DNA from 4 places in the Marivibrio sp. genome. Region 2 is predicted to be linked to each of the others. Evidence: predicted binding sites of a transcription regulator. Region 2 holds the regulator's gene; each other region holds the start of a gene.
What was found. Region 2 encodes LexA, which represses DNA repair genes until DNA is damaged. Its sites were predicted from a motif close to ATGTTCTANTTTGGTTC; they were not measured.
Positions count from the first base shown of each region.

Region 1 (3,772 bases), on a different contig from region 2:
ACGGCTTGAACGAGACGATCGCGCTGATCGACCGGGCGCTCCGGGGCGAGGATCTGTCGGCGGCGTGAGCGGCGTCCCGCCTCGCGTCCTGGCGCCGGCTCGGCCGGACCGGTTCCGCGCGGCGGCGGCGCGGACGCGGGTCTAGTCCGCCGGCCTCGGCGTCAGACCCGCCGCCTCCTGCTGCGCGCGCTCGCGCAGGCGGCGGCTGGATTCCAGCGTCTCGTCGATCCGATCGTCGATCCTCTGTCGCCCCTTCTCGTCGGGCCGGACCTGCGCGCTGTAGGGCGCGGCCCGGGGACCGTCGGCGCCCGGCCCGCCCACGCTTGTCGAGACGCCGGGCCGGCCGACCGACGCGCCGCCGGCGCCGTAGCCGGGCTCCTCGGCCCGGGCCGGGAGAATGAGCGGCAGCGCGAGCGCCGCGGCGGCGAGGAAAACCGTTCGTCTCATGGGGCGGATATAGGACCCGACGGCCCAGCTTGCGAGGCGCGCGCCCTTGCGCTCCGCCGCGCGCTCGGCTACGCCGAAGCCTCAGGCGAAGATGCGACAGCCGAACGAGGCAGACCGATGAGCGTGAAAGCGCCCGATCCCGCGACCGTGATGAAGACCGTCCTCAAGCTCGCGCTGGTGAGCTTGCTGGTGGGCGTGGTGCTGAGCTGGCTCGAGATCCGCCCGCAGGACATCTTCGACAATTTCGGAGAAACGGTCGCCGCCGTCTTCGACAAGGCGACCGAACTCCTGGAGTGGAGTGCTGAATACATCGTCCTCGGCGCGGTGATCGTCGTGCCGCTGTGGCTGATCGTCACGGTGGTGAACGCGCTGTCCGGCCGGCGTCGGAAGGACTGAGCCGGGCGCTACTTGCCCGCGTGCGCGAATTCCCAATAAAGCTCCCGCGCCATGCGGAAGATCGGCCCGGCCTGCAGTTCGCGATCCTCGTAGCGGGTCACCGGCATGAGCTTGCCGTAATTGCCGGTGTTGAAGATCTCGTCGGCCTCCAAGAGATCCTTGGGCGTGACCCGGCCTTCGACCACCTCCTGACCGCGCTCGCGCAGCAGCTTGATCACCCGCTGGCGGGTGATGCCGTTGAGGAACGTGCCGTTCGCCGCCGGCGTGATCGCGACGCCGTCCTTCACTAGGAACAGGTTCGCGGTCGCGAACTCGGCGACGTTGCCGAGCGGATCCAGCATCACCGGGCTGTCGAAGCCGCGATCCTTGGCCTCGCGGATGGCGCGGCCGGCGTTGGCGTAGAGGCCGGACGCCTTGGCGTCGGTCGTCGCCATGTCGGGCGCGGGACGGCGGCGCGTCGACAGGCAGGCGGTGAATCCTTTGTCGCCCGGCATCGGCATTTCGTAAACCGTCAACGCGAAGCGCACCGTCTCGGGATCCGGGGCGACGAAGCCGCCGTCTGTCCAGACCATGGGGCGGATGTACAGCTCGGCCCCCGCCTCGAACTTGGCGACGCCTTCGCGCGCGATCTCCTCGATCTCGCCGGCGGCCATCGGCTGGCCGAGGCCGAGCGCGTTCGCCGAGTCCACGGTGCGCTGGCAGTGGCGGTCGAGATCGGGCGTGCAGCCCTCAAAGGCGCGCGCGCCGTCGAAGATGAAAGAGGAGAGCCAGACGCCGTGGCAGTTGGAGGTGAAGAGCGGGTCGTTCATATCCCGCCAGGATCCATCGACGTAGGTGTAACCGGTGGGCATCTCCAACTCCTCCAACACCGCAACTGTTCTGATCTTCTTTACTGTTGCGCCCAGATGATGCGGGACATCCAGGCGATCTCCTGCGCCATCACCGTCTCCTCGTCGTGGGGCGCATGGACGGCGGCGAACTCTATGCGATGGGCGGTCTGCCTTACAAGCTGGCGGATCATAATTCCGCCGGCCCTGTCCTTGGCCAGGACCCGATCGCCGCGCCGCACGCTGGCGTGCGGCGAGACGACCAGCAGATCGCCGTCTCGGTAGACCGGCGCAAAGCCGTCGCCCTCCACGAACAGGCCGAAGGCGTCCTTGTCGCTGAGCGCCGGGAAATCAACCTTGCCCCAGTCGGCGCCCATCGGAAAGCCGTCCTCGTCGAACATGTCGGGGCGCGCGGCGTCGGCGGCGTCGAGCGCCGGAATGGTGTAGGCGACCCCCGTCGCGCCGTCATGCATCAAGGCGACGAAATCGCCGAGCGACGCCTCGGCGGCGTCCAGGATTTTCGACAGACTCTCCGTCGTCGGCCAGCGTCGCTTTCCGTCGGCCGCGATGCGCTTGCTGCGGTTGAAGGTGGTGGGATCGAGCCCCGCTTTGCGCGCCATGCCGGAGACCGAAAGCCCCCGCGAATCCGCCAAGCGGTCGATACCGCGCCAGATATCCTCGTGTCGCATGAATCCGCCCGTCCGTCCCCGAACGACCGGGCCGCAGGCCTAGCCGATGTGAACAAAGAGTGTGGAGCCCCCCATACTCGGCGCTTACTCTAGCGGTGAATTCGAAAGGCTCAAGCTTTTCCCGTTCCCCTGAGGGGCGGTGGCGCGCATTTCCCTGAATGGAGCTATTTTTTGTATTTTTTATGTTCTTTTTTATAAATCTTAAGTCCGATTTTCGATTGACTCGCATTAGAATAGCGGGTACTTAGTCGTTTGACGCTCGCATTCCGTGTTCTTCGCGCCTTTCCGCCGCTCAGTCAAGGAGACCGGCATGGCGCGTACTCGATTCTCTCCCCGTCCCACTGAAGAGCCTCCGGGCGAGCCCTTCCCAACGGTCGAAGAAGCCTGGCTTTGGGCCGTCGAACGGTATGACAGCACCTTGGCCGGCGCGCGCGCCAGAGCCGGGCGCGGCGTCGTCCAGCGCGCCGGAGATCCGCGCGACGTGGTGAACGTCGCAGCCCGGCTGTTGCGCACGGGCGCCCTCACGCGCGATCAGGCGGCCGTTCTGTTCCAATGCGCGCGGAACAAACGCTTGCCGGATCCCCGCGTGCCCGAGGAGCGCGCGCAGTTGCGCGCCTGGCGCGCCGCATTGGCCCGGTTGGAGCCGCCGCTCGTCGCCAAGGGGTTGGTGAGCGCGGGATCGGGGGGCGCTCATGAATAACGTCAGCGCGTCCGACAGCCCGCCTCGCGTGGCCCTGGTCGTCTTCAGCGACCGCACGGGGATTCGTTGGATGCGGCTTCTGCCGCGCGGTTTTCGGCATTGCTTCGTGCTTTTACCGGATCCGAGCGGCTGGTTGGCCGTCGACTCCTTGGCCGACCGGGTGGTCGTCTCCTCCCTCGACGGGCCGGCCCTCGTTCGTCTGCTGCGCGCCGCGGTGCGGCGTGGCGACCGCATCCTTCCAACTGCGGCCGACCGCAGGAGCCCGCGCCGCAAACGCGCCATGCGGCCCTTCACCTGCGTGGAACTCACACTTCGGCTGCTCGGCCTTCAACCGCTTTTTGTTCTCACACCGATCGGATTGTTCCGATTTATTTCTCGCTTGAACGAATCTATGGTTGACAAATGAACATTTCACAACCATCGTGATTCACATCCGATAGGAAAGTACATTTCCTGAACATATGTCCGTCTCATGGCGGACGCCGAGACCCGGAAAGGAGACCCGCTATGGGCGGACTATTCAGCGCTCCCGCGCCCCCGCCGCCGCCGACGACGACGCCGGCGGCGATCGACCCCGAAGAGAAGGAGCGTGAAGCGCGCCTCGAGGCGATCGCGCGCCGTCGCCGCGGCCGCTCCGGCACGATCGAGACCAGCGCCAAAGGCGCCCTGGCGCCCGCCGCCTCCGCGGCAAGCGCGACCGGGGCCAAGACGAA
Region 1 is NZ_JAVJQE010000005.1:451,216-454,987, reverse strand. It holds gene RIB45_RS04425 (lysine--tRNA ligase) at 1-68, shown strand, start outside; gene RIB45_RS04420 (hypothetical protein) at 142-447, opposite strand; gene RIB45_RS04415 (DUF6460 domain-containing protein) at 565-843, shown strand; gene RIB45_RS04410 (branched-chain amino acid aminotransferase) at 852-1,694, opposite strand; gene RIB45_RS04405 (S24 family peptidase) at 1,733-2,359, opposite strand; gene RIB45_RS04400 (hypothetical protein) at 2,670-3,059, shown strand; gene RIB45_RS04395 (hypothetical protein) at 3,052-3,465, shown strand; gene RIB45_RS04390 (hypothetical protein) at 3,567-3,772, shown strand, end outside.
Region 1: the regulator LexA is predicted to act here: its motif matches at 2,531-2,547, upstream of RIB45_RS04405 (S24 family peptidase).

Region 2 (3,772 bases):
AGGTGCTAGGAGAAAGCGGGCTCGACCTCGACTTCTGGAAGATCGCCATGCGGCCCGGCAAGCCGCTGATGTTCGGGCGCCTGGGGGCGACGCCGATGATCGGGCTGCCGGGCAATCCGGTTTCGACCCTGGTCTGCTTTCTGATCTTCGTGCGCCCGGCGCTTATGGCGTTGGCGGGCGACGAGGCCGGCGCGCAAGGACCCGCCACGGAGCCTGTGCGACTCGGCGAGGCGTTGCCCGAAAACGACCGGCGGCAGGACTATCTGCGCGCGCGGTTCGAGCGCGATTCGGCTGGAAATCCCGCCGTGTTCGCATTTTCGCGACAAGACAGCTCGATGCTTTCCCGCCTCGCCGCGGCGGAATGCCTGATCGTCCGCGCGCCCCAAGCGCCCGCGGCGAAGGTCGGCGATCTCGTTGAAATCATTCGATTTCCGGACGATTTCTGACGTCGAGCCCTGAAGCCGGCCCGCCTGCCTGCGCCGGCTCGCGCGGGCCGTCGCTTGACAACCATTCGTGAACACTTATAGAACGATGATGTTTTATATATGTTCGGGTTTCATCCCGAACCGGCGCGCGGCGGCCGCCAGGACGACCAGCGCCCGCGCCGTAGGAACCGAAGGAGTGTCGAGGCCATGCTGACCCGCAAGCAGTATGATTTGCTGATGTTCATCCATGAGCGGCTGAATGAGGCGGGCGTCTCCCCCTCGTTCGAGGAGATGAAGGAGGCGCTCGGCCTCAAGTCCAAGTCGGGCATCCATCGCCTGATCACGGGGCTCGAAGAGCGCGGCTTCCTGCGCCGTCTGCCGAATCGCGCCCGGGCGCTGGAGGTCGTTCGTCTGCCGGAGAATACCGGCGCGGAAAATCTGCCCGTGCGCAACCGCCGCGTCGACATGCTGCGCGCCAAGGAGGTCGGCACGCGCAAATCGATGATGCGGGGCGGCGGCAATTCGGTGCAGCTCTCGCTCTACGGGCGGATCGCCGCCGGCACGCCGATTGAGGCGCTGCGCGACCACTCCATGATGGTCGAGGTGCCGGCCACCCTGCTTGGCAAGGGCGACCATTACGCGCTGGAGGTCGACGGCGATTCCATGATGGAGGCCGGCATTCTCGACGGCGACACGGTGGTCATCGAACGAGCCGAGACCGCGGACAACGGCGATATCGTCGTGGCGTTGGTGGAGGGCGCGGAAGTCACCCTCAAAACCTATCGGCGCGCCGGCGATGAGATCGAGCTGCAACCGGCCAACGCGGCCTATCAGGCGCGACGCTACGCCCCCGATCAGGTTAACGTTCAGGGGCGGCTCGTCGGGCTCTTGCGCAAGTACTGAGGCCCGTCCCCTTCCCTCGACCTGCGTTCGCCTCGCTGCGTTTTCGCCTCGCCCCTCTTTCTATTCGGGCCGCCCGTCACGGCCGCGCGTCCAGGGCCGATCGCCGCGCGCGTGGCGCACCGTGCGCAGCGCGAGCGGTCCGTCGCGCTCGAGGCGGATCGCGATCGTCCCGTCCCGCGCCCGGTCGGCGGGGCCGAGCACGAGCCGGCCCGCGCACGCCCCGTTTAGCAGCGCCGGCGGCGGCGTGATCGTGGCGACGACGACGTCCGCGCTGCGGCAATCTTCCGATAAGGTCCGCGGATCGTGCGACCAGGCGACCGTGCGCCCCTCGGCGCGGTAGACGCATCCCAAGGGGCCGCACGCGATCGGCGCGCCGGCGCCGCCGCCGGTCCTGGCGATCAGATCGTCCCAGCCGCCGGCGATCGGCCGTCCGGTGCGCTCCGACCAGACGCCGGCGGCGAAGCTCTCGCGTCTTGGATGCGACAGCCAAAGCCCGCCCTCGGGGCCGGCGGCGGCGGCGAGACGCCCGGTTTCTGAGACGACGATCTGGGGCTGCGCCGTCGTCAAGGGCAAGGTCAGCCCCAGCGCCGCCGGCAGCGCGCCCCAATAGCGCCAACGCCCGCGCCAAATCGCGGCCCACAGGCAGCCGCCCGTAATTAGAACCGCCGCCCAATCCGGGGCCGCCGCCACTTGAATGGCCGCGCCCGGCAAGGCGGCCACCCAGTGCGCGACGGCGAGGATGGCGTCGACGCCGACCCCCATCACGTACAACGGCCACTGTTCAAGACGGAGCGGGGTCAGCAGCACCCCCAGGATCGCGGCCGGCATGACCACCCAGCCCATGATCGGCACCGCCGCCAGATTGCCGAGCAGCCCGTAATTCGCCACCCGGCCGAAATGCGCCCACGCGAAGGGCGCGGTGGCGGCGCCGGCGATCAGGGTCGTCGCCCCGATCAGCAGCAAGCCGAGCCACATCTTGCGAAGCGCCCGCGCCCAGCCGTCGACCTCCCGCGCGCCTTCCCGTCGGGCGTAGGGCCGCCAACTCTCATAGACCGCCACGAGGGCGACCACGGCGGCGAAGGACATCTGAAAGCTGGCGCCCACCAGCGCCTGCGGGCGCCACAAAAGCACGACCGCCGCCGCGATCGCGACCAGCCGCAGCGAGATCGCCTTGCGGTCCAGCATCACCGCGGCGAGCGCCAGCCCCGTCATCAGAAAGGCGCGTTGGGTCGGCGTTGTCGCACCCGCCAGCAGCAGATAGACGAAGGCGGTTAGGATCGCCGCGCCGGCCGCCCACTTCTTGATCGGGTAGCCGAGCGCGAGCCGCTCCGAAGAGGCCAGCGCCATGCGCAGCGCCACGAAGACGATTCCCGCGACCATCCCGATGTGCAGCCCCGAGATGGCCAACAGATGCGCCAAGCCGGAATCCCGCATTGCGACCACGCTCGCCTCGTCCAACCCGCTGCGGTCGCCGGTGATCAGCGCCGCCGCGACGTCCCCGCTCTCGCCGGGTAAAGCGGCGCGCACCCGCCGGCTCAGGATCTGCCGCACCCCGTCGACCCAGGCGCCGAGGCGCAGCCCGAGACCGAGCGGCCGAGGGTCCGGCGGCGCCGCTTCGATCTCGCTTAGGGCGAAGCCGACGGCGCCCAGCCCCTCGAACCAGGCGCGCCGCGCGAAATCGTACGCGTCGGGGTAAGCGGGGCGCGGCGGGGCGCGCAGGACCGCCGTCAGTTCGATCCGCTCGCCGACCGACACGAATTCGCCCGCGCGCAACCGCACCCGAACAACCTCCGGCGCAGGGGTCGGCGCCCGCCATTGGTAGGCGAGCCGAACCAGCGTCACCCGGGGCCCGTCCTCAAACGCCTCGACGGTGCGGACCAGCCCGGACAGCCGAACCGCGCCCGCGTCCCCGTTGAGCGTCGGCCGCTCCGAGAGCCGCGTCTCCAGCGCCGCGCGCTCGACCCCCAGACCGCCTGCGAGCAGCGAGGCCGCCAGGATCAGCGACAAGGTTCCGCCGGCGCGCCGCGCCGCCCAAAATGCGACCGCCCCCGCAACCGCGGCGCCGAGACCGAGGCCCGGCGGCGGCTCGACCGGCGATGCGAAGTAGAGTCCGATCCCCGCGCCGAAGAGAACCGGCAACCAAAGCGCCCAGCGGTCCCGTTCTGCGGCGAAGGCCTCGATCAACGCGGCGCGGCCGCGCAGCGCGCGCGCCGCGCCGAAAGCGGGACGAAGCGCGTCCGCCATCCGCCGAGACAGACCCCTTAGAGTGCGCATCATGCTAGGATTTCTAGCACTACGATAGGCGCGCCGTCCTTACTTTCGACGCGTCGTGCGCAAGGCCCGCCGTCCGACGAAAAGGCTTTTGCCCGCGCCGCGCCCGCGTGCTACACCCCGCCGGCCCGGAAAACCGGGCTTTTTCGTCTCGCCCCCGATGCGAACAGCCC
Region 2 is NZ_JAVJQE010000013.1:17,726-21,497, reverse strand. It holds gene RIB45_RS12085 (molybdopterin molybdotransferase MoeA) at 1-446, shown strand, start outside; gene lexA (transcriptional repressor LexA) at 633-1,328, shown strand; gene RIB45_RS12075 (ComEC/Rec2 family competence protein) at 1,389-3,572, opposite strand.

Region 3 (3,772 bases), 420 kb from region 2:
AGCCCGCACCCGCGCCCGAGCGCGCCGCAAGGAGGCCCCCGCTTTCGCGGGGGCGCCCGGAAAAAGCCGGCCGTCTCAGCGCGCGTCCCCGCGAAAGCGGGGACCTTTCAAAGCCCGCACCTGCGCCCGAGCGCGCCGAAAGGAGGCCCCCGCTTTCGCGGGGGCGCCCAAAAAAGCCGGCCGTCTCAGCGCGCGTCCCCGCGAAATCGAGGCCCCTTCAAAGCCCGCACCCGCGCCCGAGCGCGCCGAAAGGAGGCCCCCGCTTTCGCGGGGGCGCCCGGAAAAAGCCGGCCCGGGTCTTAGCCGGCGGGCGGGTGCGCGCGCTCAGAAAAGAACCCGGCCCGTCGGAGCGATCCGACGGGCCGGGTTTGCCGGCGCTCCCCGGCGTCACGCCGTCGCCCCGGCCGCCGATCTGACGTCGGCGGTCCGGGGCGGGGCGGATTTCGATCTAGCAGGTGATAGAGGGACCGGGCGCGAGGATCACTCGGGCGCGTCCTCCGGGCCGAGTTCGGCCTCCTTCGCCTCGTCGGGGTCGGGGCCTTCCAGCATCTTGTTGGCGACGATGCCGGCGTTCTCGCGGATCTTGTTCTCGATCTCGCCTGCGGTGTCCTTGTGCTCCTTGAGGAAGCGCTTGGCGTTCTCGCGGCCCTGGCCGATGCGCTCCCCGTTATAGGAGAACCAGGCGCCCGACTTCTCGATCAGGCCGGCGTTGACGCCGAGGTCGAGCAGCTCGCCGGTTTTCGAGACGCCCTCGCCGTACATGATGTCGAATTCGACCATGCGGAAGGGCGGCGCGACCTTGTTCTTCACCACTTTGACGCGGGTCTGGTTGCCGACGACCTCGTCCTTCTCCTTGATCTGGCCGATACGCCGGATGTCGAGGCGCACGGAAGCGTAGAACTTGAGCGCATTGCCGCCGGTCGTGGTCTCCGGGCTGCCGAACATCACGCCGATCTTCATCCGGATCTGGTTGATGAAGATGACCATGCAGTTGGAGCGCTTGATCGAGCCGGTGAGCTTGCGCAGCGCCTGGCTCATCAGACGGGCCTGCAGGCCGACATGGCTGTCGCCCATCTCGCCCTCGAGCTCCGCCTTCGGCACGAGGGCCGCCACCGAGTCGACCACCAGCACGTCGATCGCGCCGGAGCGGACCAGCGTGTCGGCGATCTCAAGCGCCTGTTCGCCCGCGTCGGGCTGGGAGATCAGCAATTCGTCGATGTCGACGCCGAGTTTCTTGGCGTAGACCGGGTCCAGCGCGTGCTCCGCGTCGACGAAGGCGCAGGCGCCGCCCTGGCGCTGGGCCTCGGCCACCGCATGCAGGGCCAGCGTGGTTTTGCCGGAGCTTTCCGGCCCGAAGATCTCGATCACCCGGCCTTTCGGCAGGCCGCCGATGCCAAGCGCGATGTCGAGGCCGAGCGAGCCGGTCGGGATGGATTCGATGTCCATCGCCCGCTGTTCGCCGAGCTTCATGATCGAGCCCTTGCCGAACGAGCGCTCGATCTGCGTCAGCGCGGCTTCGAGTGCCTTCTGCTTATCCATCTGATCCTTGTCCACCAGGTGAAGCGCCGGTTGAGCCATCTGTCCGTTCCTTTTCCCATAGCCCCGAAGGCGATGCAATTGGCAGGATCGTACAGCCTTTGTTCTTTTCCGCAAGTTCTTTTTTAGTTCTCTTTTTTCTCATTCGAATTCATGCGAGAGAACAAAGACTTGGGCTTTGATCGGTTAACGATCCGTCGGCGTTCTCATCGCGGCGGGCAGGACGTTCCCGCCGTCGGAGGCCCGCCCGAAGGCTTTCAGGCCCGGCTCTTGGCCGCCGATTCGACGGCGGCCTTCACCTTACCCGCCAACTGCTTTAGCGAGAAGGGCTTGGGCAGGAAATAAACCTGGGGGAGCGCCTCCACCTCCTGCGCCACGCTTTCCTGCGTGTAGCCGGAGATGCAGATGACCGGCAGGTCGGGCAACTGCTTACGCGCCTCGCGGATCAGCGTCGCGCCGTCCACCTTCGGCATCACCATGTCGGTGACGAGGAGGTCGAGCGGCGGACTGTCCGGCGTGCGCGCGGCCAGGATCTCCAACGCCGATTCGCCGGTGCGCGCCTCGGTCACCTCGTAGCCTTTCGCGCGCAGCGCCCGCGCGGCGAACAGGCGCACGGCGTCCTCGTCCTCGACCAGCAGGATCTGCCCGCCGCCGGTGGTGTCGGCGGGCGCCCCGTCGACATCGGCCTCGTCCGACGCGGCGACCGCTTGCCCGTCCGAGCGCGGCAGATAGAGCGTGAAGCTCGCCCCCTTTCCCGGCCCGTCCGAATGCGCGTGCACGAATCCGCCCAGCTGGCGCATCGAGCCGTACACCATGGCGAGGCCGAGCCCCGTCCCCATGCCCACCTCCTTCGTGGTGAAGAAGGGCTCGAACACACGGTCCAGCACCTCGCGGCTCATGCCCGCGCCGGTATCGGAGACGGTGACGGCGACGAAATCCCCGGGCGGCATGCTCTCGTCGCCGATCGTATAGGCCCGATCGGCGGTGAAATTGCTGGTCTGGATGGTGAGCCGCCCGCCCTCGACCATGGCGTCGCGCGCGTTCACGGCGAGATTGATGATCACCTGTTCGATCTGTCCCGGATCGGCGCGCACGACCCAGAGGTCGCGCTCATGCACGACCGTCAGCTCCACCCGCTCGCCCAGCAGGCGGCGCAGCAGGTTGGAGAGTTCGGCGAGCAGGTCCGTCATGTCCAACACACGCGGAGCCAGCGGTTGCTGGCGCGAAAAGGCGAGCAATTGCCGCACCAAGCCGGCCGCGCGGTTGGCGTTCTGTTTGATCTGCATCGCGTCGGCGAAGCTCGGCTCGCCCACCGGATGGCGCTGCAGCATGAGGTCGCAAAAGCCGATGATGGCGGTCAGCATGTTGTTGAAGTCGTGCGCGATGCCGCCGGCGAGTTGCCCGACCGCCTGCATCTTCTGACTTTGGGCGAACTGCGCTTCGAGGCGTTTTCGCTCCGTCGCATCGACCGCGTGGAGGACGAACCCGCGCCCGCCGCCGCGCGGCAGCACCGCCTGATTGGCGTAGACGGCGACCGTGCGCTCGGCGTCGCCGTCGAGCCGCACATCGACCGGCGCAGCCGGCTGGCCGCTTTCGGCCGCGCGATCGATCGCCGCCTGCAGCAGCGGCCGATCCGCCGCCGCGACCAGTTCCAGCACCGGTCGACCGATCGGCGCCGACCCCGCCAGGAACCGGCGAAAAGCGCTGTTCGCCTCTTGAACCGCACCCGCCTCGTCGATCACCAGAATCCCGAACGGCGCCCGGTCCAGGGCCCGGGTCAGCAGCGCAAGGCGCTCCAACGCGCGGTCGGCCTCCGCCTTCCGCTCGCTGACGTCCTCGATCAGATAGACCACGCCCTCGCCGAAGGGCTGAAGACGCAACTCGATGACGCGCGCCCGATCGCCCCTGCGCGGGTCGACGCTCGTGAAATCCCGCACCTGCGGCTCTTCGGCGCCGACGCGCTCAGCCATCGCGGCGACGGTGGCGGGAAGCGCGTCGTCCGCCGGCTCGATCAGTTGGGCGACCAACATAGGCGCATCGCCGGCGCGCCGGCCAAGCGGCGCCGCCGCCGCCGCCGCATCAGGCGCAAACGCCTCAAGTCCGACGCCGTAGCGCGCGCGCCCCTCTCCATCGGCCACCAGGACGCCGAGACCGCGTCCTTCGGCCGCCGTTTCAAGCGCTTCCAGCCGCGCCGCCAACCGCCGACGCGCGGCCGTCGCACGCTTCAAGCGCAAAC
Region 3 is NZ_JAVJQE010000013.1:438,735-442,506, forward strand. It holds gene recA (recombinase RecA) at 481-1,578, opposite strand; gene RIB45_RS13960 (hybrid sensor histidine kinase/response regulator) at 1,794-3,772, opposite strand, start outside.
Region 3: the regulator LexA is predicted to act here: its motif matches at 1,652-1,668, upstream of recA (recombinase RecA).

Region 4 (3,772 bases), on a different contig from region 2:
CCAGCCGCTGACGATCGCCAGCGTGATGGCGAAATTGACCGGCGCGCCGAAGATCCACAGAGCCTCCGCCAGCCAAAGCGAATGCGGCGCGGCGGCGGCGGAGAGCAGCAGCAGCCCCATGCCGGCGGCCGAGAAGTAGCAGCCGCGAACCGGATGGGTGAAATCCTCCGCCATGGCGTCCGGATGGCGCGCGGCCTTCAAGCCGTAGAGCGCCAGCACCGCGATGTAGAACCCGGCGGCGAAGCCAAGAAACAGTTCCCCCACCGCCAGCGTAAAGCCGAACACCTGACCCGCCTCCCGCCAGGCCAGCCCGAGCCCGGCGACGCCCAGTACGCTTGCGAACATCTGGACCGGGAAATGCCGGGTGGACGGGTTGCGCAGCGCGCGGCCGGCGCGGGCGGCTGCACGGGCGTCGGGGGCGTGAGGGGAGGAAGCCTCGGGGGCGGCGGATGCGGGGCGCTTTTTGGCCGCAGTCTTTTTGGCCGCAGCTTTCTTGGCGGGGCGTCTCTTGGCCGGGCTGGTCTCGACCGCGTCTTTTTCGAGGTCCGACGCCTTGCGGGCGCCCGTCTCGGGGCCGGTGTCGGGCGCGTCGTCGCTCACACGGGTCTCCTCAGAGCTTTTGCGGGCGGGCGGGCGTCTCAGTTCACGGTGTGAAGCGGCGCGTAGCTGCCGTCGTCGCGCCGCTCGCCGAGGAAGTCCTCCAGCATCGGATGATCGATCGGGGAATCGTCGCGGTCCGCCGACAGATGATCCTCCGCCACGTAGGTGACCACGTCCTCCTCATCGACCAGCACATGGTACCAGGGGTGGTCCTTCGGGGCCTGGGCCTCTTCCTCGGCGGTCTCGACCGCCTCTTCGTAGAGTTCGTCCGCGCCTTGGAAACTGGGATCCACGTCCACGATCACGCCGCGATATTCGTGGCGGGTGTGCCGGACGATCTGGCCGGGGGTGTATTTCGCGTTGGCGGGCGTGGGGGCGTTGGTCAGCATGGGACCCTTGTTCACCGATGGGCGTTCACCGTTGAGCGGCTCCGTCTGCCTGACGGGGTCGGTCTCATATCGCTCTAGTCATAGCCTCGGACGTCCGGGAATGCAAAGGGAGCGCGGCGTTCCGCCCGATGCGCCGCCGCGTCGCCGCAGGCGGCGGGTCCGATCGGTCGCTTGACTCCCGAACGCGATCAAGAATAAAACGTAATAAGAACAAAAGAGGGGTTAAGAGAGTCCATTGCGGGATTGAGGGCGCCTTCTTTTTGGAACTAAGGAAGCCCGAACGAGTGTTGGGAGTCTGAGCGGTGAGCGAGTATCGCGCAAGTCTGTTCCGGAACGGGACGAGCGAGGACGCCAGCCTGGCGGCCAGCCCGTCGCTTGAGCGTTTGCGCGTCGAGATTGCGCGGATCGAGCGCGCCGGCGCGGCCGCGGGCGCGCCCGCCGGCCTCCCCCTCGGGTGGGAGACGGTGGACGACGCTTTTCCCGACGGCGTTCTCGCCGCGACAGGCGTGCATGAGGCGGCGGGTCCGGCGGCGCACGGCTTCGCGCTTCGGATTTTGGCGCGTTGCAAGGGGCCGGTGATGTGGGTCCACCCGGCGCGCAGCCGTTGGGCGCTCTACGGACCCGGCCTGGCGCGGCTCGGCGGGGCGTTGGCCGGGCGACTGGTCGTCGTGCGCGCGCGCAGCCGGGACGAAGGATTGTGGGCGGCGGAGGAGGGTTTGCGCTCCGGCGCGTTGGACGGGCTCGCGCTGGAGCCGGACGGGCCGATCGATCTGACCGCCAGTCGACGGCTGCAACTCGCCGCCGAGGCGGGCGGCGCTCTCGGTCTGCTGCTGACCGGGGCGCAGGGGGGCGCGGCAGGCGCTGCGGTCGCGCCAAGCGCCGTCGCCAGCCGCTGGCGGATCGAGCCGGCGCCGGCCGATATCTCCGGACCCGCGACGACCCCTCGTTGGCGGGCGACCTTGATCCGTCGCCGCGGCGGCGGGAGCGGCGAGTGGCTCGTGGAGGCGCCTGGATGAGCGCCGCGGAGAAAAGCTTTCTGGCGCTCTGGCTGCCGCGTCTTTCCACCGATCGGCTGCGTCGTACGCGTACGGATTTGCCCCCGGCGCGACCGGTGGCGATGACGCGTACGGTCGGAACCGGCGTGTTCGTCGCCGCCTGCGACCAGGCCGCGACCGACGCCGGCGTCGCGCCGGGCGTCACGCTGGCGAGCGCTCGGGCGCTCGCCCCGACGGTGACGGCGACGGAAATGGACGAGACGGCCGACGCGGCGCTCCTGCAGCGTCTTGCCGGCTGGTGCGATCGGTATTCGCCCCTTGTGGGAACGGCCGGCGGCGATCGGATCCTGATCGAAGCCACGGGCGCGGCCCATCTTTTCGGCGGGGCGCAGGCGATGCTGGACGACGCGCGGGCGCGGCTTCGCGCGGCCGGCTTCTGTGCGGCCGGCGCCTATGCGCCTAGCCCGTCCGCGGCGGCCGCGCTGGCGCGCTTCGGCGCCGACGGGCGGGTGGTCGAGCGCCGGGTCGACTTGCCGGAAGCGTTGAAGGAGGCGCCGGTCGCCGCGTTGGCGCTCGCCGAGCCGGCGCTCGATCCCGAGACGTCCGTCGGGCTGCAACGGGTCGGGTTGCGCCGGTTGGGCGATCTCTACGGCTTGCCGCGCGCCGCGCTTTCCGCGCGGTTCGGCGCGGCGGCGGCGAGCGCGCTTGACCGGCTGCTGGCCCGCACCGCCCAGCCCATCACGCCGCGTCGGCCGGTCGCGCCTTGGCGCGTGCGCCTCTCCTTTCCTGATCCGATCGGGCTGCGCGGCGACATCGATGCGGCCGTCGAACGGCTGGTCGATCGGCTGTGCCAGCGGCTCTCGGCGGAGAATCTTGGATGTCGGCGGCTGGAGTTGACCGCCTTCCGGGCCGACGGCGCGGCGCAGACGGTGACGCTCGGAACCGGCCGGCCGGTGCGCGAGCGCGCCCGGTTGCTGCGTCTGCTGGCGGAGAAACTGGACGCGATCGAGCCGGGTTTCGGGATCGATTGCCTGATCCTGGCGGCGCCGCGTGTGGAGCCGTTCGAGAGCGATCAGCTCTCCGGCGGACTAGACGCCGGCGGCGCCGGCGGCCGCGACCCGGACCTCTTCGCCGCGCTTGTCGATCGCCTCGCCAACCGACTGGGAGGGGAGAACGTCTTCCGCCTCGCCCCCGCCGACAGCCGGCTGCCCGACGCCGCGCAGGCTAAAGCGCCGTGCGTCGCGCCGCGCCGTCGCGGCCGCGCGCTCCAAGAGCCGCCCTGGCCTGAGACGCCGAGCCGCCCGGTCCGTCTGCTGGCCCAGCCCCAGACGCTGCAGCCTTTGAGCGCGCCGAAGGCGGGAGAGCCGCTGTCAGCCTTTCGGCTGGACGGCCGGCGCTGCGCCGTGCGCATCGCCGTCGGCCCGGAGCGCATCGCCCCCGATTGGTGGCGCGAGGACGCCGCCTGGGCCGCCGGCGCGCGCGACTACTGGCGTGTCGAGGACGAGACGGGCCGACGCTACTGGATCTACCGCGACGGCGTCGCCGGCCCCTTGGCCGACGCGCTCGGCGACGGCGCAGGCCGCCAGCACTGGTATCTGCACGGGCTTTTCGACTGATGGCCGCCCTCGTACCGCCGCCCGCCTACGCCGAACTGCAGTGCCTCACCAACTTCAGTTTTCTGGAGGGCGCTTCGCATGCGGACGAGCTGGTCGCGCGCGCCAAGACGCTGGGACTAAAGGCGCTCGGCGTGGCCGACCGCAACAGCCTCGCCGGCGTGGTGCGCGCCCA
Region 4 is NZ_JAVJQE010000009.1:243,295-247,066, reverse strand. It holds gene RIB45_RS09900 (SLAC1 anion channel family protein) at 1-600, opposite strand, end outside; gene hspQ (heat shock protein HspQ) at 639-989, opposite strand; gene RIB45_RS09890 (ImuA family protein) at 1,292-2,005, shown strand; gene RIB45_RS09885 (Y-family DNA polymerase) at 2,002-3,600, shown strand; gene RIB45_RS09880 (error-prone DNA polymerase) at 3,600-3,772, shown strand, end outside.
Region 4: the regulator LexA is predicted to act here: its motif matches at 1,176-1,192, upstream of RIB45_RS09890 (ImuA family protein).